2 linked regions of the Pararhizobium capsulatum DSM 1112 genome follow. The protein of the gene in region 1 interacts with the protein of each later gene in a pairwise test. Links are inferred from orthologs where the notes say so. Each region holds a gene or a part of one and is shown in the gene's direction. Other genes may lie near its edges.

Region 1 (14,583 bases):
GGCGGTGGCCCGGTCGGCATCGAGACCATTGCGGCGGGGCTTTCCGAACCGCGCGATGCGATCGAGGACATTATCGAGCCCTATATGATCCAGCAGGGCTTTATCCAGCGCACGCCGCGCGGGCGCGTGCTGACGGCCAATGCCTGGAAGCATCTGGGGCTGACCGTGCCGAAGGATCTTGAGGCCACCCAGTTCCGTCTGTTCCAGGAAGACGACTGAGATGTCGAAGGGCAAGAAAAAGCGGAAGATGATCCGCATCGACGCCAAGCCCGCACGCTTTAATTTTCGCATTGCCGGCCTTGGGTTCCGCGACGGCTACGTGCTCGTCCACCGGGCAACGCACGAGGATTTCTGGACCTTTCCGGGCGGTCGCGCGGAGATCGGAGAGACGTCTGCCCAGACGATCGAGCGCGAGATGATGGAAGAACTCGGCGTCACCGTAAAAGTCGGGCGCATGCTCTGGATGGTCGAGAACTTCTTTCACTATGAGAAGCGCGATTTCCACGAGATCGGCTTCTACTACCTCATGGAACTGCCCGACAGCCTGCCCTTCCACCCGACGGAAATCATCCATCGGCTGAAGGACGGGAAGAACGATCTCGAGTTCAAATGGGCAAAGGCCACGCGACAGGCGCTGACCGAGCTGGATATCCCACCCTATTTCATCGCCGAGCAGATCGAGGATCTGCCTCTCACGCCCCGGCATATCATCTGGGATGACGGTAACCTCGATCGATAAGGAACCTCCACGGCGGGTGCGCATTCTTCCTGATGACAAGGAGAATGGACATGTCAGCGATCAGGAAAGGTTCCGTCACCACCTGGCAATGGGCCGGGGACGCGCCGAAGGAAAAAAGCGCTTCTGAAGTGGGGAAAGGGTCATGAGCGATATCGGCGGACATGTCCCGCCCGTGGCAGTGGCCAAGGCGGCGGAGAAAGGGCTTGCGCTGAGGCGCAGGTTTCATCGTGGCGGCACGCAGATCGGAGTGGCCCGCGCACGAGACCTGAAAAACCGACGCTCGCTGTCGGACGATACGATCAAGCGGATGGCGAGCTTCTTTTCCCGCCACAACATCGACAAGGAAAGCGCCGATTTCGGCAATGACAGTAACCCGTCGCCCGGTTACATCGCCTGGCTGCTCTGGGGCGGCGATGCCGGGCGTGACTGGGCGAGCAAGCAGAAGGCGGACCTGCATTCCTGAGGCCTTCAGCGCCTTTCCACTTCCGGAACCCGGCAGCCAGTGCTAGTCGTCCCCTCAGAATAAAATCCTGGGGCATGCGATGACATTGATTGCGCTTTCCGGCGAGTTGACTGAAACCGGACACCGGCTGATCCAACGGGTCTATTACGAAGACACGGATTTTTCCGGTGTCGTCTATCATGCCCGTTATCTGCATTTCATGGAGCGTGCCCGCACGGATTATCTGCGTCTCCTCGGCGTCGAGCAGGCGACGCTTGCCATCGAAGGCGAAAGCGAAGGATTGGTCTTCGTCGTTCATCGCATGGAGATCGACTTCAAGGCGCCGGCACGCATGGATGACGTGCTCACCATAACGACAGCAACAGAGAAGGCTGGCGGCGCCAAGATGGTTTTGCTCCAGGAAATACGTCGGGAAGGCACGTTGCTGATCGCTGCCAAGGTGATCATCGCCGTCATCAATGCCGGCGGTCGGCCACGCCGATTGCCTGAAACGCTGGCCAAGAAATTCCTCGGCAACACCTGACGGTTATTCCACGCCGACCTTTTCCAGCATCGTCCTGGTCAGCCCCTGCTTCCAGCCGCTCGCCTCCTGCCATGGATCGGCCGTTTCCAGTCGCTCCAGAATGTCTGGAATGTGGAAGCTGTTGGCGGCATCAAGCGTTTCAAGCTCGTCCCAGCTAACGGGCGTCGCCACCGGGCCCCCTGCGCGGGCTCTGACGGAGTAGGGCGAAATCGCCGTCGCGCCGCGTTCGTTGCGCAGCCAGTCGATGAAGATACGGCCCTTGCGCTTGGCCTTGGACATGGTCGCGATGTAGTGCTCGGGGTCTTCATCAGCGATCTTCGAAGACAGCGTCTTGGCGAAGGCTTTGGCATCTTCCCATGATGCACGGCGCGAAAGCGGCACGATCACGTGCACGCCCTTGCCGCCGCTGACCATGGCGAGCGATTTCAAGCCAAGTTTTTCCAGCCGGTCGCGCAGCAGGAGAGAGGCGGCCTTCACCGTTTCAAAGGTGACGCTGGGGTCAGGGTCGAAATCGAAGACTAGGCGATCGGCCATGTCCAATCGGTCGATGCGCGATCCCCAGATATGGAATTCGATCGTCCCCATCTGCACCGCGGAGACCAGCCCTTTGCCATCCTTCACATAGAGATAGTTGGCGATGTCGCCATCGGCTTCCTCGATCGGTATCTGCAGGATTTCATCGGGAAAGCCGTCGCTTGCGTGCTTCTGGTAGAAGCATTGATGATCCGGACCCTGCGGGCAGCGCAAGATCGAGGCCGGATGTTCTGCGATAAATGGCAGCATCCGCTCGGCGACAACACCGTAGTAGCGGGCGAGATCCAGCTTGGTGATCTCGGGATCGGAGAACAGTGTGCGATTGCCGCTGCTGATGCGGATGCCGAGGACATTGCCCTCTTTCTCCTTGCTCGTTGCTTTACTCCCGCTTGCGGCTTTGGGGGCCGGTTTCGTGGTATCTTCGGGCATGGCCGCCTTATCCGTTGATGTCGTGCTTTCCAAAGTCACAGCCTTGGCCTCCTTGTCTTCGCGCAGACCCTCGAAAGCTCCGTGGCGAATATGGCCGTCATCGGTAAACTCGGCGAAATCAATTTCGGCGACAAGCTGCGGTTTGACCCAGACGGCACCGCGCGCAATGTCCTTCGGGACGCTCTCGAACGCCGATTTCTCTTGCTTCAGCTTCGTAAATCGCCCGGCGAGATCCTCCATCGTGGTCTCGTCGAAACCCGTTCCGACACGACCGCGATAGACAAGCTTATCGCCCTCATAGCTGCCGACCAGAAGCGAGGCGAAGGCCCGGCCGCGTTTGTCCGAGCGGGAATAGCCGCCGATGACGAATTCCTGGCGCCGAGTGCATTTGACTTTTACCCAGCTGCCGACGCGCCCTGATTTATAAGGATCATTCGCCCGCTTTGCGATGATGCCTTCCTGGCCGGCCTTGCACATCGCCTGGAAAACCTTGTTGCTGTTTCCTTGGACATGCTCGCTATACTGTACCCGCCGCTCCGGGCCGAGCGTGGAAAGCAAAGTCTTCAATGTCTCCTTGCGTTCGATCAATGGTTTCTTTCGCAAATCCTTGCCATCCAGTGAAAGCAGATCGAAGGCATAGAACCGCGTCTCGCCACCGATCTTCAGCGCCCTTTGCAACGCCGAGAACTTCGAACCTTCACCGGAGACCGCGACAGCCTCGCCATCGATGAGCGCACTTTTGCACTGGAGCGCGGCAAAGCCCTTGGCGATATCGGGAAATTTCTCGGTCCAGTCGAGGCCGGTCCGGGTGAAGCAGGTGACCTCCCCACCGCCAATGGCGACCAGCAGCCGGTAGCCGTCAAACTTGACCTCGCTCAGCCACGTGCCACCTTCCGGCGCACGTGTGACAAGCGTCGCAAGCTGTGGCTCGACAAAGACAGGGCGTTTTCCGGCATGTTTTTGCGGCGTTGGCTCCTGCGGCTGCGCCTCCACATTCTTCGCAACGGCCTGATTGGAGTTCCAGACGCGGGCCGCATCCTTGGAGGCACCCTTGCCGGCGGCGATCTCGTCCATCAGGCGACCGGTCTTGACGCTGGTGAAGTTGTCCTCGATCAGGCTTTCGCCATCTTCATTGGCGTCTTCGTCCCGCTCCTTGATCAGCAGCCAGTTTTCCCGCTTTTCACCGTTGCGCGGCTTCATCCGTACCAAGGTCCAGCCGCCATGCATGCGCTCGCCATGGATGTGGAATTTCAGCTTGCCTTCGCGAAGCCCTTCGTCCGGATCGTTGTCCGGTTCCCAAGAGCCGGTGTCCCAGAGCATCACGGTACCGCCGCCATATTGTTTGGCGGGGATCGTGCCCTCGAAATCACCATAGGCGAGAGGATGGTCTTCTGTGCGCACTGCGAGGCGTTTGTCGTCGGGGTTGAGGCTCGGACCGCGGGTCACGGCCCAGCTTTTCAATACGCCGTTCCATTCGAGGCGGAAATCATAGTGCAGCCGCGTGGCGTCGTGCTTCTGCACGAGGAAGCGATTGCCTGCCTTGGCTCGCTTTGCGGACCCCTTGGGTTCGGCCGTTTTTGAGAAATCACGCTTGCGATTGTATTCCTGAAGCTGGTCCTGTGCCATCGTCGTCTCCCGTCACGCCGATTTCTTCTTGCGCGGAGCGGTCGGTTTGGCTGCCGGCTTTTTTGCGGGGGCCTTCTTTTCCTCTCCTCCTTCGAGGCTCTTCTTCAGGGCCGACATCAGGTCGATAACATTGTCGCTGCGGCTTTCCGATTTTTCCTCGTCGTCATTGACGTCGATGATCTTCTTGCCTTTGAGCTTCTTCTTCACGAGTTCCTTGAGGGCGGCCGAATAGTTGTCCTTGAAGCTGGCCGCATCGAATTTCCCGGATTTCCGGTCGATGAGAGCCGTTGCGACCTCCAGCAGTTCCTTGTCCGATGTCTTGCCGGAAAGGCCGGAAAACATCGGATCGGCCTTCTTCAGTTCATCGGCGTAGTGAAGCGTTTCCAGAAGCAGGCCATCGCCACAGGGGCGGATCGCGGCGATATATTCGCGGCCACGAAGTGTCAGCTGGCCAAGCCCGACCTTTCCGGATTTGCGCAGGGCATCGCGCACGACGCGGTAGGCATCTTCAGCAAGGTCGTCGGTCGGAACCACATAATAGGGTTTGTCGTAGTAGATCGGCGAGATTTCCGCGGAGTCGACGAACTGGACCATTTCCAGTGCCTTCTTCGTCTCGAGCTTGACCGCATCGATCTCCTCCGGCTCAAGCAGCACATATTTGCCACTCTCATACTCATAGCCTTTGACAATCTCATCCATGTCAACGGGACCAACGCCTTCCACGACCTTGTCATAGTGCACGGGCTTTCCGGAAGGCTCGTGTATCTGGCGGAAGGAGAAGCGGGCGCCGGGGCGGGTGGCGCTATAGACTTCGACGGGAATGGAAACCAGCGAAAGCCGCAACTGGCCTTTCCATAAAGCATGCGATACCATCTGCTTTTCCTTCTGGTGCGAGGTCTCCGGTCTAGAGTTTGTCAGGGAAAAGTGGAAACCGGTCTCCCCGAAAAGACAAACGAAAACAAAAGAAGCTAGAGGATGTCTGGTTCAATCCGAACCAGACATCCTCTAGTGGCGTATTCCTTTGGTGCGTCCATCGCGCGCGAGCAGCCTTTCGAGTGCAGCCGCATCATCGCTGGTAACGGCGGGAACGGGATCGGCCGCCATGGCCTCCAGAATTTCGCGTGAGAGCACGCCGTTGGCGATAGACCATTCGAGCGCTTCGCGCGTCTGTCTCTCGGCCTTGAGCTGGGCATAAAGCGCCAGAATCAGCCGGTCGCGACGGTCGAAAGCTCGTTCCGTGGTGGTCTTGGATTTGTTCTTCGGCGGTATGATTGTCATGGCCAAATAACGCTGGGGACCTGTGAAGGTTCCCCGGCGCCAGCCTTTGATGTTTCCGCCTTATCTTTCCGGGAAGTAACGGTCTCTTAACCATAATGATGTCTTAATGCGTTGTATTAGGGTTTTGTGCAGTGCACGTCATCCTTTGACCAAGATTGACCGCAAAAAGGCAGAAAGACAGGGCTTGAAGATCAGCTCAGGGGCAGATCCAGAGGCTTATGCCGGGTCAATCTTTAGCAAGGACGTTTGAGCTACCTGGCCGTGAGCAAATCGGTGCTCCCGCCGGGTGTTTGGATTCGGGGATTTACGAATGGAACAGGTAGGACTGGCAGCCGCAACGACCGACGTATCGCTCTGGTCGCTCTTCATGCAGGCAGGCTTCGTTGTGAAGCTGGTGATGCTGGGGCTGATTGGCGCCTCCGTCTGGACCTGGGCGATCGTGGTCGACAAGACCTTGAGCTTCGCCAAGGCCCGCCGTCAGGCCGATGCCTTTGAACAGGTATTCTGGTCCGGGCAGTCGCTTGAGGAGCTTTATCGCACCCTCTCGGATCGCCAGACCTCGGGCATGGGCGCGATCTTCGTCTCGGCCATGCGCGAATGGAAGAAGAGTTTCGAGCGCGGCGCCCGCTCGCCGATCGGCCTGCAGATGCGTATCGACCGCGCCATGGACGTGACGCTGGCGCGGGAATCCGAGACGCTGTCGGCCCGTCTGGGATCGCTTGCAACCATCGGCTCCGCCGGCCCCTTCGTCGGTCTGTTCGGTACGGTCGTTGGTATCATGACCTCGTTCCAGGCGATCGCCGGCTCGAAGTCGACCAACCTCGCGGTTGTCGCACCGGGTATCGCCGAGGCGCTTCTGGCAACTGCTATCGGCCTTCTGGCAGCTATCCCGGCGGTTATCGCCTATAACAAGTTTTCTGCCGATGCCGGCAAGATCACCGGCCGCATGGAAGGTTTTGCCGACGAGTTCTCGGCCATCCTTTCGCGCCAGATCGATGAGAAGCTGCAGCCGCGCCAAGCCGCGCAGTAAGGCCGCGCGTTAAAGCGGGCTTAAAGGACGGAGAAAACCCATGGGTATGGCAGTAGGCGGTTCCAACGGTTCTGGCGGCGGTCGCCGTCGTCGCGGCGGGCGCAACAAGGCCATCATGAGTGAAATCAATGTGACGCCGTTTGTCGACGTCATGCTTGTTCTGCTCATCATCTTCATGGTCGCAGCACCGATGATGACGGTCGGCGTGCCGATCGATCTTCCCGAGACGCAGGCAAAAGCGCTGAATTCCGAAACGCAGCCGATCACCATCTCCGTGAAGAGCGACGGCCAGATCTTCCTGCAGGAAACCCCGATCCCGGTCGAGGAAGTTGCTGCCAAGCTCGAAGCGATTGCGACGACAGGTTACAGCGAGCGGATTTTTGTGCGTGGCGACGCCACGTCGCCCTATGGCGTGATCGCTGACGTCATGTCGCGCATCCAGGAGGCTGGCTTCAAGAACATCGGCCTCGTGACCCAACCCAAGAAGGACCAGTAGAGCGCTGCGATGAAGACAAGTCTCGTCACATCCGCTGTGCTGCACGCCCTTGTGCTCATTTGGGCCCTGGTCTCGCTGGGCAGTCCGCCTGATTTCCAGGTTGCGGATGTCGAGGCGATGCCGGTCGATATGGTCCCGATTGAAGAGCTGACGAAGCTGCAGCAGGGCGACAAGGAAGCGCCCAAAGCGGAAATCCCGTCCGTCATGCCGACTAAACGCCCCGATACCGTCGAAAACGCTGAGAATGTCGGCGAGAACAAGATCGACCTGAAGACGCCGCCAAAGCCGGACGCCAAGCCGAACAATGTCGAAGCTGCGGCAGCGCCGGAAAAGGCGGAAAAAACGCCGCCGACGCCTGACCCGGTGAAGGAAGACAGCAAAGAGGTGACCGAAGAAAAGCCGGCCTCCGAGCCTGCGACCGAAGTTGCGGCTCTTCCCGAGCCGAAGGAAGAAGTAAAGCCGGACGCGAAGCCAGAAGAGCAGCCGGCGGAAGAGAAGCCGGCGGAAAATCCGGATGCTGAAGCGCTTCCGGACAAGGTGCCGACGCCCATGGCGAAGCCCAAGGTGGAGAAGCCGGCCCAGACGGCAAAGACGCCTGACCGCAAGAAGGAAGAAAACCAGAAGGAAAAGAAAAAGGCCTCTTCCGCCAACGATTCCGATTTCAATGCGGATGAGGTTGCCGCCCTTCTCAACAAGACCGATCCAGCCAACGGTGGCGCCAAGAGCGGCAAGACACAGAAGGCTTTTGGAGCATCCAAGACAACCGGCAACACGCTGTCGCAGAACGAGATGGATGCGTTGCGCGGGCAGATCCAGAAAAACTGGAGCGCCTTTGCTGGCATCGAAGGTCTTGATGGCATGATCCTGACAGTGAAGTTTGAGCTGGATCCGCAGGGAAACATTATCGGCGATCCCGAGGTCGAGACCAATGGCGGCTCGGCAACGGCCCAGCGGACAATGGCCGGCAGCGTGCGCCGCGCCATCCTGAAGTCGCTGCCTTTCGAGGGCCTGCCAGCAGATAAATACGACTCATGGAGAGAGATGGTCGTCAATTTCGACCCGAGCTCCATGTCGATCCAATGACACAGAACGAATGGCTGAAAGGCTTCTTGATCATGCTGAGACGCAACTTCTTTCGATTCCTCGTCGCGCTGACGGGAATGGTCGCGCTGATGAGCGCACCGGCCCACGCGCTCGTCGAGCTCAACATCAACAAGGGCAATGTCGAGCCCATGCCGATCGCCATCAGCGATTTTCTGCAGGGTGATCTTGGCAAGAAGATTTCCGATGTCGTCGCAGCCGACCTGAAGCGTTCCGGACTTTTTGCGCCGATTGATCGCAACGCCTTCATCGAGAAGATTTCCAATCCGGATGCCGCTCCGCGCTTCGAAGACTGGAAGATCATTAATGCGCAGGCACTCGTCACCGGTCGCGTTACCCAGGAAGGTGATGGTCGCCTGAAGGCCGAGTTCCGCCTGTGGGATACCTTTGCCGGCCAGCAGATGACCGGTCAGCAGTTCTTCACCCAGCCGGAAAACTGGCGCCGTGTTGCCCATATCATTGCCGATGCGATCTATGAGCAGATCACCGGTGAAAAGGGCTATTTCGACACACGCATCGTCTATGTCGCTGAAAGCGGCCCGAAGACGGCCCGCAAACGCCAGCTCGCGATCATGGACCAGGACGGCGCCAATGCGCGTGCGGTCACCAATTCCAACGATATCGTGCTGACGCCGCGTTTCTCGCCGAACAAGCAGGAAATCACCTACATGTCGTTCGAGGGCAACGAGCCGCGGGTTTATCTGCTTCAACTCGAGACCGGACAGCGCGAAGTCGTCGGTAACTTCCCAGGCATGACCTTTTCTCCGCGTTTCTCGCCGGATGGCCAGCGGGTGATCATGAGCCTGCAGCAGGATGGCAACGCCAACATCTATACGATGGACCTGCGTTCGCGCACCACGACCCGCCTGACCAACACCGCAGCCATCGATACGTCGCCGTCCTATGCGCCGGACGGCAGCCGCATCGTCTTCGAAAGCGATCGTGGCGGTCGTCAGCAGCTCTACGTCATGGGCGCAGACGGCTCCGGCCAGACCCGCATCTCCTTCGGTGACGGTTCCTATTCGACGCCCGTCTGGTCTCCGCGTGGTGACCTCATCGCCTTCACCAAGCAGTCGGGCGGCAAGTTCTCGATCGGCGTGATGAAGACCGACGGTTCGGGCGAGCGTATCCTGACGACGGGTTTCCACAACGAAGGCCCGACCTGGGCGCCGAACGGCCGCGTGCTGATGTTCTTCCGCCAGAACGCCGGTGCCGGTGGCCCGCAGCTCTATTCGATCGACCTGACAGGTTACAACGAGCAGCAGGTTCCGACCCAGGGTTTCGCATCCGATCCAGCCTGGTCGCCGCTTCTGGAGTAGTTGCGAAAGTGGGGCGGGAAATGTGGCGGCCTGCCGCTTTCCTGCCGCAAAGTCTTGATTAGCAACGCTCCATCAACCTTTTGACGATCTGTTAACCATAATTGTTGCAAGTCAATTAACCGCTTCCGGTTACAGTCTGGCAACCCTGAAATTAGACATCCAAGGAGACCGGCCCATGAGCCGCATTCACGCCCCGGCCGCAGGCCGCATGAATTCCATCGCTCGCAATCCGGTCATGGTTGCCCTGTTCATGACGCTTGCCATTGCCGGCTGCGCCTCGAAGAAGAACCTGCCGAACAGCGCCGGTGAACTCGGCCTCAACGCCGCGACCCCGGGCTCGCAGCAGGATTTCACCGTCAACGTCGGCGACCGCATCTTCTTCGATACCGATTCGACCTCGATCCGTGCCGATGCACAATCGACGCTCGATCGTCAGGCCCAGTGGCTGCAGAAATATCCGAACTACGCCATCACCGTCGAAGGCCATGCAGACGAACGCGGCACCCGCGAATACAACCTTGCGCTCGGCGCTCGCCGTGCGGCTTCGACCCGCGACTACCTCGCTTCGCGTGGTATCCCGGCTTCGCGCATCAAGACGATCTCCTACGGCAAGGAAAAGCCGGTCGCCGTCTGCGACGACATTTCCTGCTGGTCGCAGAACCGCCGCGCCGTCACGGTGCTTGGTGGCGCCGGCATGTAATTGCCGCAACCATCAGAATGCGAGAAAGGCGGCCCTCAAAGCCGCCTTTCTTTTTCGTCACACTTTTACCGAACTCCGTTGCTTTTTGACGACAATTGGAAAACTGTGCGGACATCGTGCGGGGGCTGATTTTCATGCCAGTCTATGCGCGTCGGCGAACCTCAAAACAGGACTCATGACATGAAACATTTTGTCGTGGCGGGAATGATCGGCCTTTCTGCGCTTGCGGGCTTTGGCCAGACAGCAACTGCCATGCCGCTTTCCGCACTGATCAATCGTGCGCTGCATGGTGAGACCGCACCCGCAGCCAAGCAGCCGGTCATCAACGTCCAGTCCAGCGAAGTCGGGCGGATCGGCCAGCTCGAGGAACAGATCCGCCAGCTCAACGGGCGTATCGAGGAAATGAGCTTCCAGCTTCTGCAGATGCAGGAACAGATTCGCAAGTTCCAGGAAGACAACGAGTTCCGTTTCCAGGATCTGGAAGGCGGCAAGTCGGGTGCTTCCACCAAGAAGAGCGGCGCGCTGGAAACCCCGCGCACGAATGATCAAGCTTCCGTTGCCCCGCAGGTGACGGACGGCCAGCCTACAATTGCCGATCCCAACGCAGGTTTGGGATCGGATTCTGCGTCCACCGGCACGCCGCCAGCGACGCTCGGCCAGATCATCTTCGACGAAAACGGCAATCCGATTGCCGCCAACCAGGATGCCCAGCCGCTGGACAACGGCCAGGCAAACCTCGATACGACACCTCCCGGCGTCGATCAGGGCCTGAACACGACGCCCGACACCCAACAGCAGACGGCCGCGCTGGATAATCCAGGCGACCTCTACCAGTCTGCATACGGCCATGTGCTGTCGGGTGACTACAGCGTGGCGGAAGGTGAATTCCGCGACTATCTCGATGCTTTCCCGAGCGGCGAAAAGGCTGCTGATGCGAGCTTCTGGATGGGGGAGGCCCAATATTCGCAGGGTAAGTTCAATGACGCCGCCAAGACATTCCTGAACGCACATCAGGCCTTTGGCACATCGCCCAAGGCACCGGAAATGCTGTTGAAGCTTGGTATGTCGCTTGCTGCGCTCGACAACAAGGATACGGCCTGCGCTACTCTCAGGGAGGTCAGCAAACGTTATCCGAAGGCATCTCCCGCTGTGAATGCCAAGGTGAAAAGCGAGCAGAGCCGTCTCGCCTGCTGAGGCGTGGATCGTGACCGATCCTGTCCTTGCTGCGGCCCGCCGCCTTCTTGACCGTTTCTCCTCTCCCGGCCTCATCCTCGTCGCCATTTCCGGCGGCAGTGATTCGAAAGGATTGCTGCTCGCGCTGAGGGCTGCGCTCGACAAAACAAGCGGGTTCACGCTGGCTGCCTGTACGGTTGATCATGGTCTGCGGCAAGGCTCGGACGCGGAGGCGCGGGATGTTGCTGACTTCTGCGCCGGGCTCGGCGTTGCCCACACGATCCGAAGCTGGACAGGTGAAAAACCGTCGGCCGGCCTACAGGCCGCCGCGCGCGAGGCGCGATATGCCATGCTTTGTGAAGCTGCTGTCGATCTCGACGCCATATGCATCGTCACGGCCCATACCGCGGATGATCAGGCTGAAACCATCGCCATGCGCAAGGCTCGCTCAACGGAGCGGACGGTGGGGCTGTCGGGCATGGCGGATGCGGTACTCTATGACCGGCAGGTCTGGATCATGCGGCCCTTTCTCTCTCTTCGCCGTGAGGCCATCCGCAAGTATCTGCGGGAACGGGGAGAGGGCTGGTTCGACGATCCCAGCAATGCCAATCCGGCATTCGAACGGGTGAGGATGCGCAACCTGCTTTCCCAGGAGGATGATAGACAGGTGCCAGCCGCCCCATCATCCGGCCCTTCGGGCCAACGGCGCATGGCGCGCGCTGATCGCATGGCGCAGTTGTTTGCTGGAGTTTCTGTCGCCGGGGGGCTTGTCGCCCGGATCGAGCCAACCTTGGTCAGCCACATTGAGCAGCCGGACGTGCGTGATGCCATTCCGCTGCTCGCTGCAGTCATCGGCGGCGTTGCGCATGTGCCGGGCCATGATGCGGTTGACCGTGTTGCCGCGTTTCTGGCGAACGGGATGCCCGGTCGAATCACGACTTCCCGCGCAGTCTTTGACCGCAGGCGGGATGCCCTTTATCTCTACCGTGAAAACAGGGGGCTGGCCGTCTCGGAGATTGCTCCTGGAGAAACCCGTATCTGGGATGGTCGTTTTCTTGTTCGGAACAAGGAGCGATCGAGGATCCGGCTCACACCGCTCGCCAAGCCGGAGCTGGGTGCCGTCGAGGCGAGACTGATCGCCGCAGGGGTGCCCCCGGCAATTGCCCGCCGCGCCGCGCCAGCCGCAATGCCATCGATTTCGCAAATCTCGGGCAAGGGGCCGACAAACGTCGAACTTGAGCGCCATATCGCCCTCTACGACACCTTTTTGCCGCGTTTCGACCTGACACTTGCCAATCGTCTTGCCGCGCTTTTCGGCCGTAATCGGTATTTGGCACCTCCGGTTCACGATGTATTGACGGAAATGAAGGGTGATTGAGCGGTTTGCCTTGGCAAGGCGCTCCCTCAACCCTATGTTATCAGCAGAATGTGACCTCAAATCATTTGTGGTTGCGACGACAGGTTCCGGGGAGTTCGATGAACCCTAATTTTCGAAATTTTGCCCTCTGGGCAATCATTGCCTTGTTGCTGATCGCGCTGTTCAGCATGTTTCAGCAACCAGCCGAACGGACCGGGTCGCGTGAGATTCCCTTTTCGCAATTCCTGAAGGAAGTTGACAGCAGCCGCGTCAAGGAAGTTGTGATCACCGGCAACAAGGTGATCGGTTCCTATGCCGAAAGTGGCGCGACCTTCCAGACCTATGCGCCGGCGATCGATACGACGCTGACCGAGCGCCTTGAATCCAAGAACGTGACCGTTACCGTGCGCCCGGAATCAGATGGATCCTCCGGTTTCCTTAGCTATATCGGCACGCTGTTGCCGATGCTGCTGATCCTTGGTGTCTGGCTGTTCTTCATGCGCCAGATGCAGGGTGGTTCGCGTGGTGCGATGGGTTTCGGCAAGTCCAAGGCGAAGTTGCTCACCGAAGCGCATGGCCGCGTCACGTTTGATGACGTCGCCGGCGTAGACGAAGCCAAGCAGGACCTGGAAGAAATCGTCGAATTCCTGCGCGATCCGCAGAAGTTCCAGCGCCTCGGCGGCCGTATCCCGCGCGGCGTATTGCTTGTTGGCCCTCCCGGCACAGGCAAGACCCTGCTTGCCCGCTCGGTTGCCGGCGAAGCCAATGTGCCGTTTTTCACGATCTCGGGTTCCGACTTCGTTGAAATGTTCGTCGGTGTTGGTGCAAGCCGCGTCCGCGACATGTTCGAGCAGGCCAAGAAGAATGCGCCCTGCATCATCTTCATCGACGAAATCGACGCCGTAGGTCGTCATCGCGGCGCCGGTCTCGGCGGCGGCAACGACGAGCGCGAACAGACGCTGAACCAGTTGCTGGTCGAGATGGATGGTTTCGAAGCCAATGAAGGCATCATCCTGATCGCCGCGACCAACCGGCCCGACGTTCTCGACCCGGCGCTTTTGCGTCCAGGCCGTTTCGACCGTCAGGTTGTCGTTCCGAACCCGGATATCAACGGCCGCGAGCGTATTCTCAAGGTTCATATTCGCAACGTGCCGCTGGCCCCGAATGTCGACCTGAAGGTTCTGGCACGCGGTACGCCCGGTTTCTCCGGTGCCGATCTGATGAACCTCGTCAACGAAGCGGCCCTGATGGCGGCACGTCGCAACAAGCGCGTCGTCACCATGCTCGAATTCGAAGACGCCAAGGACAAGATCATGATGGGTGCGGAACGCCGCTCCTCCGCCATGACCGAAGCCGAAAAGAAGCTGACCGCCTACCACGAAGCTGGCCATGCCATCACCGCGCTCAAGGTGCCGGTTGCCGATCCGCTGCACAAGGCAACGATCATCCCGCGCGGGCGTGCGCTCGGCATGGTCATGCAGTTGCCGGAAGGCGACCGCTATTCCATGAGCTACAAGTGGATGGTATCGCGCCTCGTGATCATGATGGGCGGCCGTGTTGCGGAAGAGATTACGTTTGGTAAGGAAAACATCACATCCGGCGCATCGTCCGATATCGAACAGGCGACCAAGCTAGCGCGTGCGATGGTCACGCAGTGGGGCTTCTCCGACGTTCTGGGCCATGTTGCCTATGGTGAAAACCAGCAGGAGGTGTTTCTCGGCCATTCGGTCTCTCAGTCGAAGAACGTCTCGGAATCGACGGCGCAGAAAATCGACAGCGAAGTACGCCGCCTGATCGACGAAGCCTACGTTGAAG
Region 2 (15,034 bases), 180 kb from region 1 along the record:
CACGATCAGGTCGTCATGCTCGCCCTTCAGCATCGCCCGGAGCGCCACACGATCGCGCTGCATGGCGCCGGTCATCTCCGGCGTCTGGATATAGGTGGCCCCATGGCCGGCCGCCTCGCGCACCAGCCGATCCATCGCCTCGGCATTGGCGGCGGCATCAACACCGGAGCACATCTGGATGGCGGCAACCTTGAACACCATGATCCCTGTCCTTATGCCGCCAGCATCGCGTCGAGCTTGCCGGCACGCTCCAGCGCATGCAGATCGTCGCAGCCGCCGACATGGGCGTTGTTGATGAAAATCTGCGGGAAGGTCGTGCCGCCGTTGGAGCGCTCGATCATCTGCTGGCGGATATCAGGTGCATAGGTCGCGTCATGTTCCAGGAACTTGACGCCCTTGGTCTCGAGAAGCTTCTTTGCAGCCGAGCAGTAGCCGCAGAACTGACGCGTGTAGATAACGACGGAAGCCATGATCAGAACCTGTTTGCATGCCGGCCCAATGCCGGCGGTCATCAGTCATATAAGACCGCTAATGGCTCTTGCAAAGGTCAAAACCGTGACTTCGGCGGCCCCTGCCCGCTTCAGGGCGCGTGTCGCGGCACTCACCGTCGCCCCGGTCGTATAGACATTGTCGACAAGAACGATATGGCGGCCGAACAGCTGGTCGCGCGCTGCCTCGGGAACGGAAAAGGCCCCTTGCACATTGTCTCGCCGCGCCGCAACACCGAGCCCCACCTGTTGCCGGGTGCGACGGGTGCGCAGCAGGGCGGTCGGCAGATGGGGCTTGCCCGACATCCGGGCGATGGCGCGCGCAAGCTCTGCGGACTGGTTGTATCGCCGGCTCCAGAGCCTAAAGGCATGCAGCGGCACCGGCACGATCGCCTCGCAATCGGCGACGGCGCCATCACTGGCGCGGATCATCCACCCGGCCATCATCAAGGCGAGATCGGTTCGGTCGCGGTATTTGAGGTCATGAACCAAAGAGCGGGCAATGCCATCATGAATGGCAACCGAGCGCAGCCGGTCGAACACCGGAGGATCGGCAATCGCATCGGCCGACAGGATGCCCTTGCCGAGATCGTGGGAAAACGGCAGTCCGAGCACTTCGCAATAGGGCCGCTCGATCAGCCGCAGCCTGGGCCAGCGGGCGCCGCAGACACCGCCATGGCGGGAGACGATTACGCCGCAGCCGGTGCAGACCGGCGGATAGACGAAATCGACCGCGGCACCGGCAAGCCGCCGGAAACCAACCGCCCAACCGCCCGCCCAGCCGATCGCCCGGCTGCGCAACGACATCGAAATTTCCCCTTCGTCCCCGTCCATGCGGTTGACATTACGATCGCGCGGGTCTTTTTGCGACCCTCAATCTGGAGCCAGACGCCCGTGGATATCGTCTTCGATCAGGACCTCATCGCCATCAGGCGCAAGCGCGCCCTCAAGGCTGCCGACGACAAGGCCGGCTTCCTCCTGGAGATCGCCGCGCGCGAACTGGCCGAGCGGCTGAACGTCGTCGAGCGCCACTTCGACGTCGGCGTGGAACTTCATGGCTACACCGGCATCACCGCCGCCGAAATCCTCGCGACAAAAAAGGTCGGCACGCTCATTCGTGTCGAAACAGATGAAGCCTTTTCCAGGGACGGGCATGAATTCAAGGCTGCGCCGCTCGAGACCGTGCCGCTGGGCTCGGAGACAGCCAATCTCGTGGTTTCGCCGCTCTCGCTTCACCTGACGAACGACACGCCCGGCGTCTTCATCCAGATACGGCGGGCGCTGAAGCCGGACGGGCTGTTTCTCGCGGCAATCCCGGGCAGCGGAACGCTGCAGGAGTTGCGCGAGGTGTTGCTGGAAACGGAAACCGAGATGACCGGCGGTGTGAGCCCGCGCGTCATCCCGTTTGCTGACGTGCGCGACATGGGTGGGCTGCTGCAGCGTGCCGGTTTCGCCCTGCCGGTCGCCGACACGGAAACCTACACGGTTCGCTACAGCTCGCTCTTCGCGCTGCTCAAGGATCTGAGGGCAATGGGGATGACCAACCCGCTCGCCGCCCGCAGCCGCAATCCGCTGACCAGGTCCTTTTTCCTGCGCGCGGCCGATTTGTATGCCGAACGCTTTGCAGACCCCGACGGCCGCATCCGCGCGACCTTCTCGATCATCTATATTTCAGGCTGGGCGCCGCATGAAAGCCAGCAGAAGCCCCTGGCGCCGGGATCGGCGCGCACGCGGCTTGCGGATGCACTGGGCGTTCGCGAAGGGAATCTCAGGGACGAGCCGAAAGAGTAGGATCGGCAGAAACCATGTCAGCTGTTGGGGGCATCCGCCATGGCAGTTGCAATCTTCTTGAAGACATCGACCAGCGAATCGGAAAACGACCCGAAGCCGGCAATCAGCGCAACGGATATAAGCGCAGCGATAAGACCATACTCGATCGCCGTTGCACCGGTCTTGTCCTGCATGAAACGGCTGAATGTCTGCATGGGTCCTGGGGCCTCTCGGTTCATGCGAGGGTCAACAGCGCCCCAGCTTTCTCACTTATGTGCAAGTCTCAGACGCAGCAACGTCGTGCAAACCGGTCTCAGCAGCCGCTTTTGGCGCCATTGGCATCGATAATGCAGACCGCGCCGGGCATTTCCTGAAGCACGCTGCGGCGTACGGTGTAACGCTTGCCGCCGCCGTTCGATGGAATGGAGCCGGTGGAAATATTGTCATAGTCGATCGGTGCGTTGGCGAGCACCTTGCCGGTCGTCTTCGACGACAGCATCGGTGTCAGGATCAGCGTCAACGCGATGACGGCCGTGCCGAACAGCAGCGACAGATTGAGCACGCCGGTGCGGCGGTACTGGGAGGTCGCCAGTTCCTTGTCTTGCACGGTTCTCCAGAATTCGTCGTCTGCCATTGCCTGCCTCTTTTGATGTACGTGCGTTCCGCGACAGCCGGTGCGGCATTGCGGCGCCATGTTCGCACCGACACTCAACGATGGCGTCGGCGGGAATCATCGCGCCACAATAGCCATCGACATTTACTCAGGCTGGATTTTGCCGTGTGGTGATAAACGTTCGATTAACGAAACGTATTTTTCCCCGATTTCAGAGCAGATCCATCAGATAAGGGATCAGCGGCTCATCGGCAGGCGGCATCGGATAGTCGCGCAGGGCTTGCGGGCGAACCCACTTGACCGCCTGACCTTCCCGACCATGGGCAACGCCCTCATATCTGCGGCAGACATAAAGCGGCATCAGAAGATGAAAATCGTCGTAGCTGTGGCTCGCGAAGGTCAGCGGAGCAAGGCAGGCGACCTTGGTGACGATGCCAAGTTCCTCATCCAGTTCGCGGATCAGGGTTTCTTCCGGCGTTTCGCCTGCTTCCACCTTGCCGCCCGGAAATTCCCAGAGGCCTGCAAGCGATTTACCCTCAGGGCGTTGCGCAAGAAGAATGCGGCCATCGGCATCGACAAGAGCGCAGGCGGCAACAAGCAGTATTTTCTGACCGGCTGAACTCATGTCATTCTCCAGGGCGACGATAGACGTAGCGGTAGACTTCCCGGAACCCGAATTTCGCATAGAGGCCGCGGGCCGCCTGATTGCCCGTTTCCACGGCAAGCCACGCCTGGCGAGCGCCCCGAAGCCGCGCCCATCGCAGCGAGGACTGCACGATCGCGGTGGCGATGCCCTGCCCACGCTTTTCGGGAGCAACCGCCACCTGCAACAGGCCCGCAAGGTCATTGTCATGAACGGCAAGCGAAATGGCACTCGGGCCAATTTTCGTATCCTCGAAAACGAAGAGACCGATTTCCGGCTTGATGGCGCCGATGATCTCCGTGAGAGCCGCCTTGGCGCTGTGTTCCCCCGGGCAAATCTGCACGCGGGCATCCACGAAACGGCCGATATCGCGCGTCGGCAGATGCTCGATGCTGTCGGTGCTCTCATTCGGTGGAATGTCGGCGATCATGACGATGCTGCCGGCGAAACTCTGCCAGCCGGCCTCATTCATATGGGCAATCAGTGCCGGAGGCGTCAGAGGGGTCTGTCGAACCGTAAGCTGCCTGCCGTAATCGGCAAAACGGCGAGAGGCCTTTTCCAGACGGGCGGCAATATCGCGGCTGTCGGACGGATCGAGCGGATTAACGGAATTCAGCCGGCGCGAATCGTGGCACTCGGTCAAGCGGATCAGCCAACTGCCATCATAGGCAACCTCAGCTGCCGGCCATGCACGGAAGCCAACCGCCTCCAGACGCCGCACCAGCGGCATTTCGGGGCTCGCCGTCATATCACGCATCAATTGATCCATCAGCTCCGGTAGTCCCCGTTGATCTCGACATATTCCTTTGTCAGATCACAGGTGTAGACCGTCGCCGTGCCGGCTCCCAGGCCGATCTCGACGCGGATCGTAATGTCCTCTTCCTTCATGACGGCGGAAGCCGCATCTTCGGAATAGGACGGGTCACGCTCGCCATCGACGGCAACACGCACATCACCGAACCAGATCGCCAGCCGGTCGCGGTCTGCCATCTCGCCGGACTTGCCGACAGCCATGACGACGCGGCCCCAGTTGGCGTCTTCGCCGGCAACCGCCGTCTTGACCAGCGGCGAGTTGGCGATCGAAAGACCGATGCGCTTGGCGGCAGCATCGCTCTCGGCACCTTCGACGGTCACGGCCACCATCTTGCGGGCGCCTTCGCCGTCGCGCACGACCTGCAGCGCCAGATCCTTCAGCAGATCGTTGAGGGCTGCGCGGAAATCGGAAAGCGCCGGGCTGGCCGCATCCGAAACGGGCGCCTGCCCGTCCTTGGCAGCAGCGCCAGTCGCAAACAGCATCAGGGTATCGGAGGTCGAGGTATCACTATCGACAGTGACAGAATTGAAGCTGGGGCCAGTGCCTTCGCTCAAAAGAATTTGCAGTGCGGCAGGCGAAATGGCGGCATCGGTGACAACGAAGGAAAGCATGGTCGCCATATCCGGCGCGATCATACCCGCCCCCTTGGCAATGCCATTGATGGTGACGGTCACGGCACCGATTTTTGCAGAGCGTGTCGCGACCTTCGGGTAGGTATCCGTGGTCATGATCGCCTTGGCCGCGTCCAACCAGAAATCACCCTTCGCCCGCTCGGTCATTTCACCCAGCACGCCAGCGAATTTCGTGGCATCGAGCGGCTCGCCGATCACGCCGGTGGAAGCGAGGAAAACCTCGGTCGGTTCGCAACCGACCGCTTCGGCGGCAGACTTTGCCGTCAGTTCCGTAGCGGCCTTGCCCTTCTTGCCGGTGAAGGCATTCGCATTGCCGGAATTGACCACGACGGCACGGGCCGCACCGCCGGAAAGATGCTGGCGGCAGAGATCGACGGGGGCAGACGGGCAGCGCGAGCGGGTAAAGACGCCCGCAACCGCGGCCGGCTCGTCGAACACCATCAGGAGAACGTCGGTCCGGTTCTTGTATTTGATGCCCGCTTCGGCCGTCGCCATGCGAACGCCGCGCACCGCAGGCATGTCGGCAAAGGATTTCGGGGCGAGAGGGGAAACGGAACCGGACATGATCAAACCCTGTTTAAACGTCACAGCCCGGCCTGCGGGCCCACAAACGAAATCCGAAAAGCGAGATGCCTCCGGGACTTGTCGAATTCAGAATCGTCTTACACCAGAAGCGCATGACCGTTCAAAGACGAATGGTCACGCCTGTTGGTATGAGCAATATTTACGGTCACCGCCGCGGGCTCCCACTTCTCCCCAGCGGGGAGAAGTGCCGAGCTTGCGAGTCGATCAGGGGGTCTATCCGCTTGGTCAGAGCGAGCCGCCGCCTCATCCGACCCTGCGGGCCCTCTTCTCCCCGCTGGGGAGAAGAGGGAGCAAGCCGTTCCTCTTCAACGCTTCGCCTTAGTTGGCCTGCTCAGCCTTGTTGGCGTCGTCATAGGCCTTCTTCAGTGCCGGGTCGGTGATATCGACAGTCGATTCCTTCTTGGCCGCTTCGAGAAGGGCGACGTACTTGTCGCGCATGACGAGCTGCTTGACCTGCGGCTCGACCTGCTCAAGCGTCGGCGGAGCCTGGGTGCGCTTGTCTTCAAGAAGAATGACGTGATAGCCGAACTGCGACTTGACCGGAGTTTCGGTGTACTTGCCCTTTTCGAGCTTGAAGGCGGCTTCGGAGAATTCCGGAACCATGCGCTCCTTGGTGAAGTAACCGAGATCGCCGCCATCAGCCTTGTTCGGGTCGGTCGACTTTTCCTTGGCAAGTTCCGCAAAGTCCTTGCCGCCGTCCAGTTCCTTGATGATCGCCTTGGCTTCATCTTCGGTTTTTACGAGGATGTGGCGGGCCTTCACTTCTTCTGGCGGGGTGACCTTGGCGATTTCCACGTCGTAACGGGCCTTCACCTCTTCGGCGGTAACGGCATCGACAACATGCTTCTTGAAGAAAGCATTGTGCAGTTCGCGGTCGGTCAGATAGGCGATGCGCTTCTTGAAGGCTTCATCGTTCTGGAGGCCTTCCTTGTCGGCATCCTTGGCGAGCAGCTTGACGTCGATCAGGCCGGAAAGAGCGGCAGCACGCTTCTGGTCATCCGGCAGCTGGGCAAGCTGCGGATCAAGGCCGGTCACGGCCAAATCCAGCTCGGACTTGACGATTTCGGCGTCACCAACCTTGGCGATAACCGGATCGGCCGCGTCCTGCGCCGAGACGGGAGCCTTGCCGGCCATCAATGCAACGAGAGCGACGGCAGCAAGCAATTTGTATTTCGACATCCTCAAACCTTTCGAGACTGGTCTTCCGAAACCGCGATCGGCGGGTCGGCATACAGGCTCCACATCACCAGAATGTGGCGGTTCTGTAGCCTTTGCGCACGTCAAGTCCCGTTGACATAATTCGACCCCCCTCTTATCTGTCACGCAACCTCGCGTCCAGAACACTTCCGGGCGTTTCGCACCATTTCGCGGTTTTTCGAACGCGGCCATGAATGCCGGCTTGCCGGCCAGTAACAGGAAAGGACCATTCAGATGGTCAGCTTCGGCGATCTCGCCCGCAAAATTTTCGGCTCGTCCAACGAGCGCCGCGTCAAGGGCTACAAGACACGGGTCGATGCCATCAATGCCCTCGAACCCGAGATGAAAGCGCTTTCCGATGAAGCGCTGGCAGCAAAGACGGTGGAATTCCGCGCACAGATCGCCGAAGGCAAGACGCTGGACGATCTTCTGGTGCCGGCCTTCGCCGTTGCCCGCGAGGCGGCCCGCCGCGTTCTCGGCCTGCGCCCCTTCGACGTGCAGCTGATCGGCGGCATGATCCTTCACGAGCGCGCCATCGCGGAAATGAAGACCGGCGAAGGCAAGACGCTCGTGGCAACCCTGCCGGTGTACCTCAACGCTCTTGCGTCAAAGGGCGTGCATGTCGTGACCGTCAACGACTATCTCGCCACCCGCGATAGCGCGACGATGAACCGCATCTACAGCTTCCTCGGCCTGACCACCGGCGTCATCGTCCATGGCCTGACCGACGACCAGCGCCGCGACGCCTATGCCCGTGACATCACCTACGCCACCAACAACGAGCTCGGCTTCGACTATCTGCGCGACAACATGAAGTATGAGCGCGGCCAGATGGTTCAGCGCGGCCACTTCTTCGCCATCGTCGATGAAGTGGACTCGATCCTGGTCGACGAAGCACGTACGCCGCTGATCATCTCCGGCCCGCTCGACGACCGCTCCGATCTCTATAACCGCATCGACAGCTTCATCCCGCTGCTTTCGGACGAGGACTATGAGATCGACGAAAAGCAGCGCTCGGCCAACTTCTCCGAAGACGGCACCGAGAAGCTGGAAAACCTGCTGCGCGACGCCGGTCTGCTGAAGGGTGAAACCCTCTACGACGTCGAAAACGTTGCGATCGTCCACCACGTCAACAATGCGCTGAAGGCACACAAGCTCTTCCAGCGCGACAAGGACTACATCGTCCGTGGCGACGAGATCGTCATCATCGACGAATTCACCGGCCGCATGATGCCGGGCCGCCGCTATTCGGAAGGCCAGCACCAGGCGCTCGAAGCCAAGGAAAAGGTCTCGATCCAGCCGGAAAACCAGACGCTGGCCTCGATCACGTTCCAGAACTACTTCCGCATGTACAAGAAGCTGGGCGGCATGACCGGTACGGCTTCCACGGAAGCGGAAGAATTCGGCAACATCTATGGCCTCGAAGTCATCGAAGTGCCGACCAACCTGCCGATCGTGCGTATCGACGAGGACGACGAGGTCTACCGGACGGCCGAAGAGAAGTACAAGGCGATCCTCGCCGAGATCAAGGATGCGCATGATCGTGGCCAGCCGGTTCTGGTCGGCACGACATCCATCGAAAAGTCCGAACTCCTGGCCGAGATGCTCAAGAAGACCGGCTTTGCCAAGTTCCAGGTCCTGAACGCCCGCTACCACGAGCAGGAAGCCTACATCGTCAGCCAGGCCGGCGTGCCCGGCGCCGTGACCATCGCCACCAACATGGCCGGTCGCGGTACCGACATCCAGCTCGGCGGCAATCTCGACATGCGCATCGAAGCCGAGCTTGGCGAAGTCGAGCCCGGTCCGGAGCGTGATGCCCAGGAAACGGCCATCCGTGCCGAAGTCCAGAGGCTGAAGGAAAAGGCGCTGGCTGCCGGCGGCCTTTACGTTCTCGCCACCGAACGCCACGAAAGCCGCCGCATCGACAACCAGCTGCGCGGCCGTTCCGGCCGTCAGGGCGACCCCGGCCGCTCCAAGTTCTTCCTGTCGCTGCAGGACGACCTGATGCGCATCTTCGGTTCCGACCGCATGGATTCGATGCTGCAGAAGCTCGGCCTCAAGGAAGGCGAAGCCATCGTCCATCCCTGGATCAACAAGGCGCTGGAACGCGCCCAGAAGAAGGTCGAAGCGCGCAACTTCGACACCCGCAAGAACCTCCTGAAATATGACGACGTGCTGAACGACCAGCGCAAGGTGATCTTCGAGCAGCGCATCGAGATGATGGACGCGACCGACCTCGACGAGACCGTCGATGACATGCGTCATGAGGTCATCGAGGACATCGTCACCCGCCGCATTCCGCAGAAGGCCTATGCCGAACAATGGGATACGGAAGGCCTGAAGACCGACGTGCAGGCTTCGCTCAACCTCGACCTTCCGGTCGTGGAATGGGCAGGCGAGGAAGGCATCGACGATGCCGACATTCGCGAGCGCATCACCGCGGCCGCCGATGCAGCAGCGACCGATCGTGCCGAGCGCTTCGGCCCGGAGATCATGCGCTATGTCGAGCGTTCCGTTCTCCTGCAGACGCTGGATCACCTCTGGCGCGAGCACATCGTCAACCTCGACCACCTGCGCTCGGTCGTCGGCTTCCGCGGCTATGCCCAGCGCGATCCGCTGCAGGAATACAAGGCCGAAGCCTTCGAGCTGTTCCAGGCCCTGCTGACCAACCTGCGCCAGGGCGTAACGGCGCAGATGATGCGGGTGGAACTCGTGCGCGAGGCGGCAGAAGCGCCGAGCCCGGTGCCGCCGATGATGGAAGGCCATCACATCGATCCGGTGACAGGTGAGGATGATTTCAACGAGGCTGACGCCATGCCGGTCGTTGCTCCCGAAAACCGCGATCCGAAGAACCCGCTGACCTGGGGCCGCGTCTCGCGCAACGAGGCCTGCCCCTGCGGATCCGGCAAGAAATACAAGCATTGCCACGGTGCCTTCGAAGCCTGATCAGGGGCTCTGAAGGAAGAGGCAAGGACGAACCTCGCCTCACTTTCTGCGTCATCCTCGGCCTCGTGCCGAGGATCTTCCAGCCTCTCGTCACAGCGAAGGACCAGCAGATGGCCGGGTCAGGCCCGACCATGACGGATGAGAGTTTTCGGGCGGCATTTCCCGTTTGTGGCATCGGAAGGCGAGAGGCGATCGTCACACGCTTTGTTAACGCTGATCTGGCAGAACTCTAACTCTGTTTTGCGTTCTATGCGGGTACGGCTTGTGTTCACGGCGGCATGTCAGACGGCTGGGCGAATTTTACCGCCGGCGGCCAGGGATCGGCTCGCGGCCATCGGCGCAACGCTCTATGCGATTCTCACTGAAACCGACCCCAAGCATCTGGCGCAGCGCATGGCGCTGGTGGCCTTCGCCATCCGCATCGTTAGCGCCGCCATCGCCTTTGTTTCCCAGATCATCCTTGCCCGCCTGATGGGCGAGTTCGAGTATGGCATCTATGTCTTTGTCTGGGTGCTGGTTATCCTGTTCGGCAACCTCTCCTGCCTCGGCTTTCACACGGCGATCATCCGCTTCCTGCCGCAATATCACGCACGTGACGCACTGCCCGAAATCCGTGGACTGACCACGACGGTGCGTGTCTTTGCTCTGCTCTCGGCCAGTATATTGGCACTCATTGGAATAACCGGCCTCTGGTTCTTCGGCGATCTCATCGAGAGCTACTATCTGATACCGCTCTATCTCGGCATCTTCACCCTGCCGATGATCGCGCTCAACGACGTGATGGACGGCACGTCGCGTGCCCATAGCTGGGCGATCTCGGCGCTGAGCCCCACCTATCTCATCCGCCCGCTTCTCATGCTCGCCTTCATGGTTCTGGCCGTGATCGAGGGGGCAGAGCCGACGGCGCGCGCAGGCATGATGACCGCCATGGCGGCAACGTACCTTACCAGCGTCACGCAGTTCTTCGTCCTGAGCTGGCGGCTGAAACGCCGGTATGTGCCGGGGCCGCGCAAGATCGAATTCGGCACCTGGATCCGGGTCGCCCTGCCGATCTTCCTGATCGAAGGTTTCAGCTTCATGCTGACCAATTCCGACGTCGTCATCGTCGGCCTCTATCTCGACCCTGAAAGCGTGGCGATCTATTTCGCGGCGGCCAAGACCATGGCGCTCGTGCATTTCGTGAGTTTCTCGGTGAAGGCCGCAGCCGGCCCCCGCTTTTCGGCCGCCATGGCAAACCCGGATCGCCTTGAGCTTGCCCATATAGCCATCGAGAGCGCCAAGTGGACGTTCTGGCCATCGCTTGTCGTCGGCGGCCTGGTGCTGCTCTTCGGGACATTTTTGCTATCGCTGTTTGGCCCCGTTTTCGTCGCCGGCTGGCCGCTGATGGCAATCCTCTACGGTGGAGCCATGGCCAAGGCCATGGTCGGTCCTGCCGAGGCCTTTCTCACCATGGCCGGACAGCAGAAGCTCTGCATGGTGCTCTATGCGCTGGCTCTGCTCTCGAACCTCGCTCTCAACATGACCCTCATCCCGCTCTTCGGCCTGATCGGTGCTGCCTGCGCCACCGCAGGCGCCATGGTCGCAGAGGCTGTTCTCCTTCATCTGGCGGTACGCCGCACCTTCGGCTTTAGCCTCTTTGCTTTCGCCGACCCACACGCCAGCAATATTCGTGCGGAGGTCGCATAACATGATCAGAAGCCCTCAACTTCCCAACGACATCAACGGCTCCACGGCGCGCTATCTGGGCGGGCTTGCCCCTCCACCGCTGGATCGCCCGGCAGCCGACCGGTCGCTTGCCATCGGCCGGCCGGGCCGTGAACTCTGCCTCTATCCGGCAAAGGCCGGCTACGAGCTGCAGCAGGAGCTGGACTTCCTGTCGAACCGCGCCATGGAACCGAACGTGTTCTTCACCGGCCGCTTTCTCGCGCCCGCGATGCCGCGCCTGGAAGACCGCGTCGTCCGTCTGGCGCTGATCCGCGACAATGATGCACGCCGCAGCCGGCTGCGTTTCCTGATGCCCTATTCGATCGACAAGCCGGGCTTTTCCATCGGCAGCCCGATCATCCGTGCCTGGTCCAACCCGTTCGGTCCGCTTGGCGTGCCCTTGCTCGACGCGGAGGAAGCGGCCGAGACCATCGATAACCTGCTGGAGGGGCTGGCGCTGCCGACGGCCGGCCTGCCGCCGATCCTCGTGCTCCCCGACCTGCGATTGAAGGGCAAGTTCGCGCAGCTCGTTCGCGCCGTCGCGATCGGTCGCAACCTGCCGCTGACCGTAACTGACAATTTCAGCCGGCCGATGCTCGAAAGCCTGCTGGACGGGGACACCTATCTGCGCCAATCCGTAAGCGGTGTTCACCTCAAGGAACTGCGCCGACAGTGGAAGAAGCTGGAGACGCAAGGCACGCTGACCTACAACGTTGCCCGTCAGCCCGAGGACATTCGCCTGCGCCTGGAAGAATTCCTGGCGCTTGAGGCCAGCGGCTGGAAGGGCAAGGCGCGCACGGCGCTGGTAACCGACCGTTACCACGCGGCCTTTGCGCGCGAGGCGGTCAACAACCTCGCCGAATCCGACAGCGTGCGTATCCACACGCTCGATATCGACGGAATGGCCATTGCATCCATGATCGTTCTGATGATGGCCGGCGATGCCTACACCTGGAAGACCGCCTATGACGAAAATTTCGCCCGTTTCTCGCCCGGCAAGCTGCTGCTCGCGCAGCTAACGGAATGGCACCTCGACGACGCCAACATCATTCGCTCCGACAGTTGTGCGGTTCCTGACCATCCGATGATCGGGCGCATGTGGGAAGAACGTGAAGAGATGGGGACGCTGATCATCGGCCTGCAGCAGAACCGCGACCGTGACGTCCGGCAGGTGGCAGCCCAGCTGCACCTCTATCGCAACACCCGCAACATGGCGAAACTGCTGCGCGACAAGATCCGTCATCTCTCGCCACGGACGCAGCGATAGCGATCAAGGAAAACCCATCGCCGTCTCGGCTGCCGCCTTCTCGCGCAGCTCGCGGCGGATGATCTTGCCGGATGTCGTCATCGGCAGATGGTCGACAAATTCGATCTCGCGCGGATATTCGTGCATGGAGAGCCGCGTCTTCACCCAGTTTCGGATTTCATCCAGGAGTGCGGGTGAGCCCTCGTATCCTTCATCCAGAACGATATAGGCCTTGACGATCTCGGTCCGGACGGGATCGGGCTTGCCGATTGCAGCCGCCATGCGAACCGCCGGATGCCCGGCAAGGCAATCCTCGATTTCGCTGGGACCGATACGGTAGCCGGACGAGGTAATGACGTCATCGTCGCGTCCGAAGAAGGTGACGTATCCCTCGCCGTCCATCATGCCCTGGTCACCGGTCTTCATCCAGTCGCCGACGAATTTCGCTTCCGTTGCCGCATCGTTCTGCCAGTAGCCGAGAAACATCACGGGATCGGGCCGGCGCACCGCAACCTGCCCGATCACGCCGGCCGGCAGGACCTCGCCGGCCGCATCGATGATCGCGACCTCATGCCCCGGTGCGGGCTTGCCCATCGATCCGGCTTTCAGCACGCCCATATGGGCTGCCGAAGACAGGACAATGTTGCATTCCGTCTGGCCGTAGAACTCATTGACGGGAACGCCCAGCGCCCTGGATGAGGCTTCCCCCGTTTCCCGCCCAAGCGCTTCGCCAGCGGAGCCGACAGTGCGAAGATCGAAGTCGTAGATCGTCTTGGGCTCAGTGACCGCCAGCATCAGGCGCAGCGCAGTCGGCGGAATGAAGGCATTGCGCACCTTCATCTCTGACAGAATACGAAACGCCATGTGCGGATCGAATTTCTGCCCGCGCGAGGACACGACCGGCACGCCCAGAAATAACGACGGCAGAAGCGCGTTGAGCAACCCGCCAGCCCAGGCCCAGTCTGCCGGCGTCCACATGCGGTCTCCAGGCTGCGGCAGGTCGGCGTGGTGAAACTGGAAGCCCGGAAGATGCCCGAGCAGCACGCGGTGCCCGTGCAGCGCGCCCTTGGGCGGCCCGGTCGTGCCGGAGGTGTAGATCATCATTGCCGGATCGTCAGGGCCGGTATCGGCCGCAGCGAAACCGTCGCCGTCACCCTCGGCAAGCGCAGAGAATGAAAAATCCCCCGCGCCATCGACGGCGATGACATGGCGCAATGATGGCAGGCGCGTGCGGATGGCCGCAATCTTTTCCAGACCGAAGCTATTGGTGACGATGGCGGTGGCGCCGGCATCGCGAAGCCGATATTCCAGCGCCTCGACACCGAAGAGCAGCGCCAGCGGCAGGGCAATCGCCCCCAGCTTGTAGATGCCGGCATGGGCGATGGCCGCCTCGAACCCCTGCGGCAGGAGAATGGCGACCCGATCGGGCGGCTTTACACCAAGCCCGGACAGGCCCCGCGCAAACGACGACGATCGCTTGGCATAGTCGGCATAGGTCAGCGAAAGATGCGCGCCGCCGGCATCGAAATGCTGCAGGCAGACGCGATCGGGATCACGCTTTGCCCAGTCATCGCTGACGGCGACCCCGATATTGAATGTCTCGGGGATACGCCATTCAAAATCGCGCCTGAGATCGGTGTAGGACGTGCGGACGGGAAGCATGGTGCTCCGGAAATGTTGTGCTGCACTGCAGCTAACACGGACCGAAGCTGGAATTCAACGTTTCCGGCCACCCGGCCACCCTGCAGGGTGTCAGGAAAGAAACGCGACATCTCCGCAATCGCGCTCGCTGAGCGCCCCGAGAAGCGCATCCTGCGTCTGGTATCCGGAAAGGAAAAGATCGATCATCGCGCCGGCGGCGCGTACACCCTCGTGGCTGCGCAAGCGGATGCTGCGTTCGGCGCACCAGGAAAACAATGCGCCCGAAAGCACTTCCACGTCATCAAAAGCTGCTGCATGAACCTGTGACATGATGGACCCCTTCTTGTCATGAGAAGAACAATTCAACAGGGGCAAGCGTGACGCAGGACGGCACAGCTTTGCAAACGTCTTGCAAAACAGCGGTTAACAGTCTGCGCAGCGACGTGGCGTTTTCAACTGCGGCACCGGGCCAACGTGCCGAAATGACGCAAGACGCTGAGAGAGTGGGCCGAAATGGGACGGCGCACGAGAAGCGGAAAACTCACGGGATCTCCAGATCCACCCGAATCGCTGAAAGTTCGACCTTGGCGCGAAGGCGTCTCAATCCAGCCAATGGCTGCTGAAATTGAGATTTGCGATCGAGATCGCGCGTCCCGTCTCGTCGCGCACGATCACGGAAACCGCGCCGCTTTCCCGATCCGGCAGTTCATCGCGAGCGATATCGAGCATGATTCGGCTGACCTCGCTCAGAATAT

Evidence for each region.
Region 2: the proteins of ybgC (region 1) and secA interact in binary tests that used the Escherichia coli proteins (3 or more experiments, as listed by UniProt). The link is inferred for Pararhizobium capsulatum DSM 1112 from one-to-one orthologs.

The regions. Positions count from the first base shown.
Region 1 is NZ_JAUSVF010000001.1:4,014,713-4,029,295, reverse strand. What follows is about bases 159-3,003. They hold ybgC (tol-pal system-associated acyl-CoA thioesterase), read left to right. Parts: upstream 159-1,281; coding sequence 1,282-1,725; downstream 1,726-3,003. Other genes in these bases: ligD (DNA ligase D), read right to left, coding at 1,729-3,003; QO002_RS19395 (hypothetical protein), read left to right, coding at 882-1,202; QO002_RS19400 (NUDIX hydrolase), read left to right, coding at 221-739; ruvB (Holliday junction branch migration DNA helicase RuvB), read left to right, coding at 159-219. Outside these bases: more of ruvB, read left to right, coding at 1-158; more of ligD, read right to left, coding at 3,004-4,314; non-homologous end joining protein Ku, read right to left, coding at 4,327-5,187; QO002_RS19375 (hypothetical protein), read right to left, coding at 5,320-5,592; protein TolQ, read left to right, coding at 5,903-6,622; protein TolR, read left to right, coding at 6,663-7,118; cell envelope integrity protein TolA, read left to right, coding at 7,128-8,201; Tol-Pal system beta propeller repeat protein TolB, read left to right, coding at 8,228-9,538; peptidoglycan-associated lipoprotein Pal, read left to right, coding at 9,714-10,238; tol-pal system protein YbgF, read left to right, coding at 10,419-11,432; tRNA lysidine(34) synthetase TilS, read left to right, coding at 11,443-12,789; ATP-dependent zinc metalloprotease FtsH, read left to right, coding at 12,888-14,583.
Region 2 is NZ_JAUSVF010000001.1:3,843,448-3,858,481, forward strand. The notes cover bases 6,593-9,888. They hold secA (preprotein translocase subunit SecA), read left to right. Parts: upstream 6,593-6,976; coding sequence 6,977-9,688; downstream 9,689-9,888. Other genes in these bases: QO002_RS18515 (peptidylprolyl isomerase), read right to left, coding at 6,593-6,724. Outside these bases: QO002_RS18470 (carbon-nitrogen hydrolase family protein), read right to left, coding at 1-201; grxC (glutaredoxin 3), read right to left, coding at 213-470; QO002_RS18480 (ComF family protein), read right to left, coding at 516-1,295; QO002_RS18485 (methyltransferase domain-containing protein), read left to right, coding at 1,383-2,279; QO002_RS18490 (Flp family type IVb pilin), read right to left, coding at 2,297-2,473; QO002_RS18495 (DUF986 family protein), read right to left, coding at 2,572-2,892; 8-oxo-dGTP diphosphatase MutT, read right to left, coding at 3,083-3,496; QO002_RS18505 (GNAT family N-acetyltransferase), read right to left, coding at 3,498-4,271; bifunctional glutamate N-acetyltransferase/amino-acid acetyltransferase ArgJ, read right to left, coding at 4,283-5,524; more of QO002_RS18515, read right to left, coding at 5,864-6,592; QO002_RS18525 (lipopolysaccharide biosynthesis protein), read left to right, coding at 9,986-11,374; QO002_RS18530 (GNAT family N-acetyltransferase), read left to right, coding at 11,376-12,659; QO002_RS18535 (AMP-binding protein), read right to left, coding at 12,663-14,300; QO002_RS18540 (hypothetical protein), read right to left, coding at 14,391-14,609; QO002_RS18545 (DUF6894 family protein), read right to left, coding at 14,880-15,034. UniProt on the Escherichia coli protein: Required for protein export, interacts with the SecYEG preprotein conducting channel.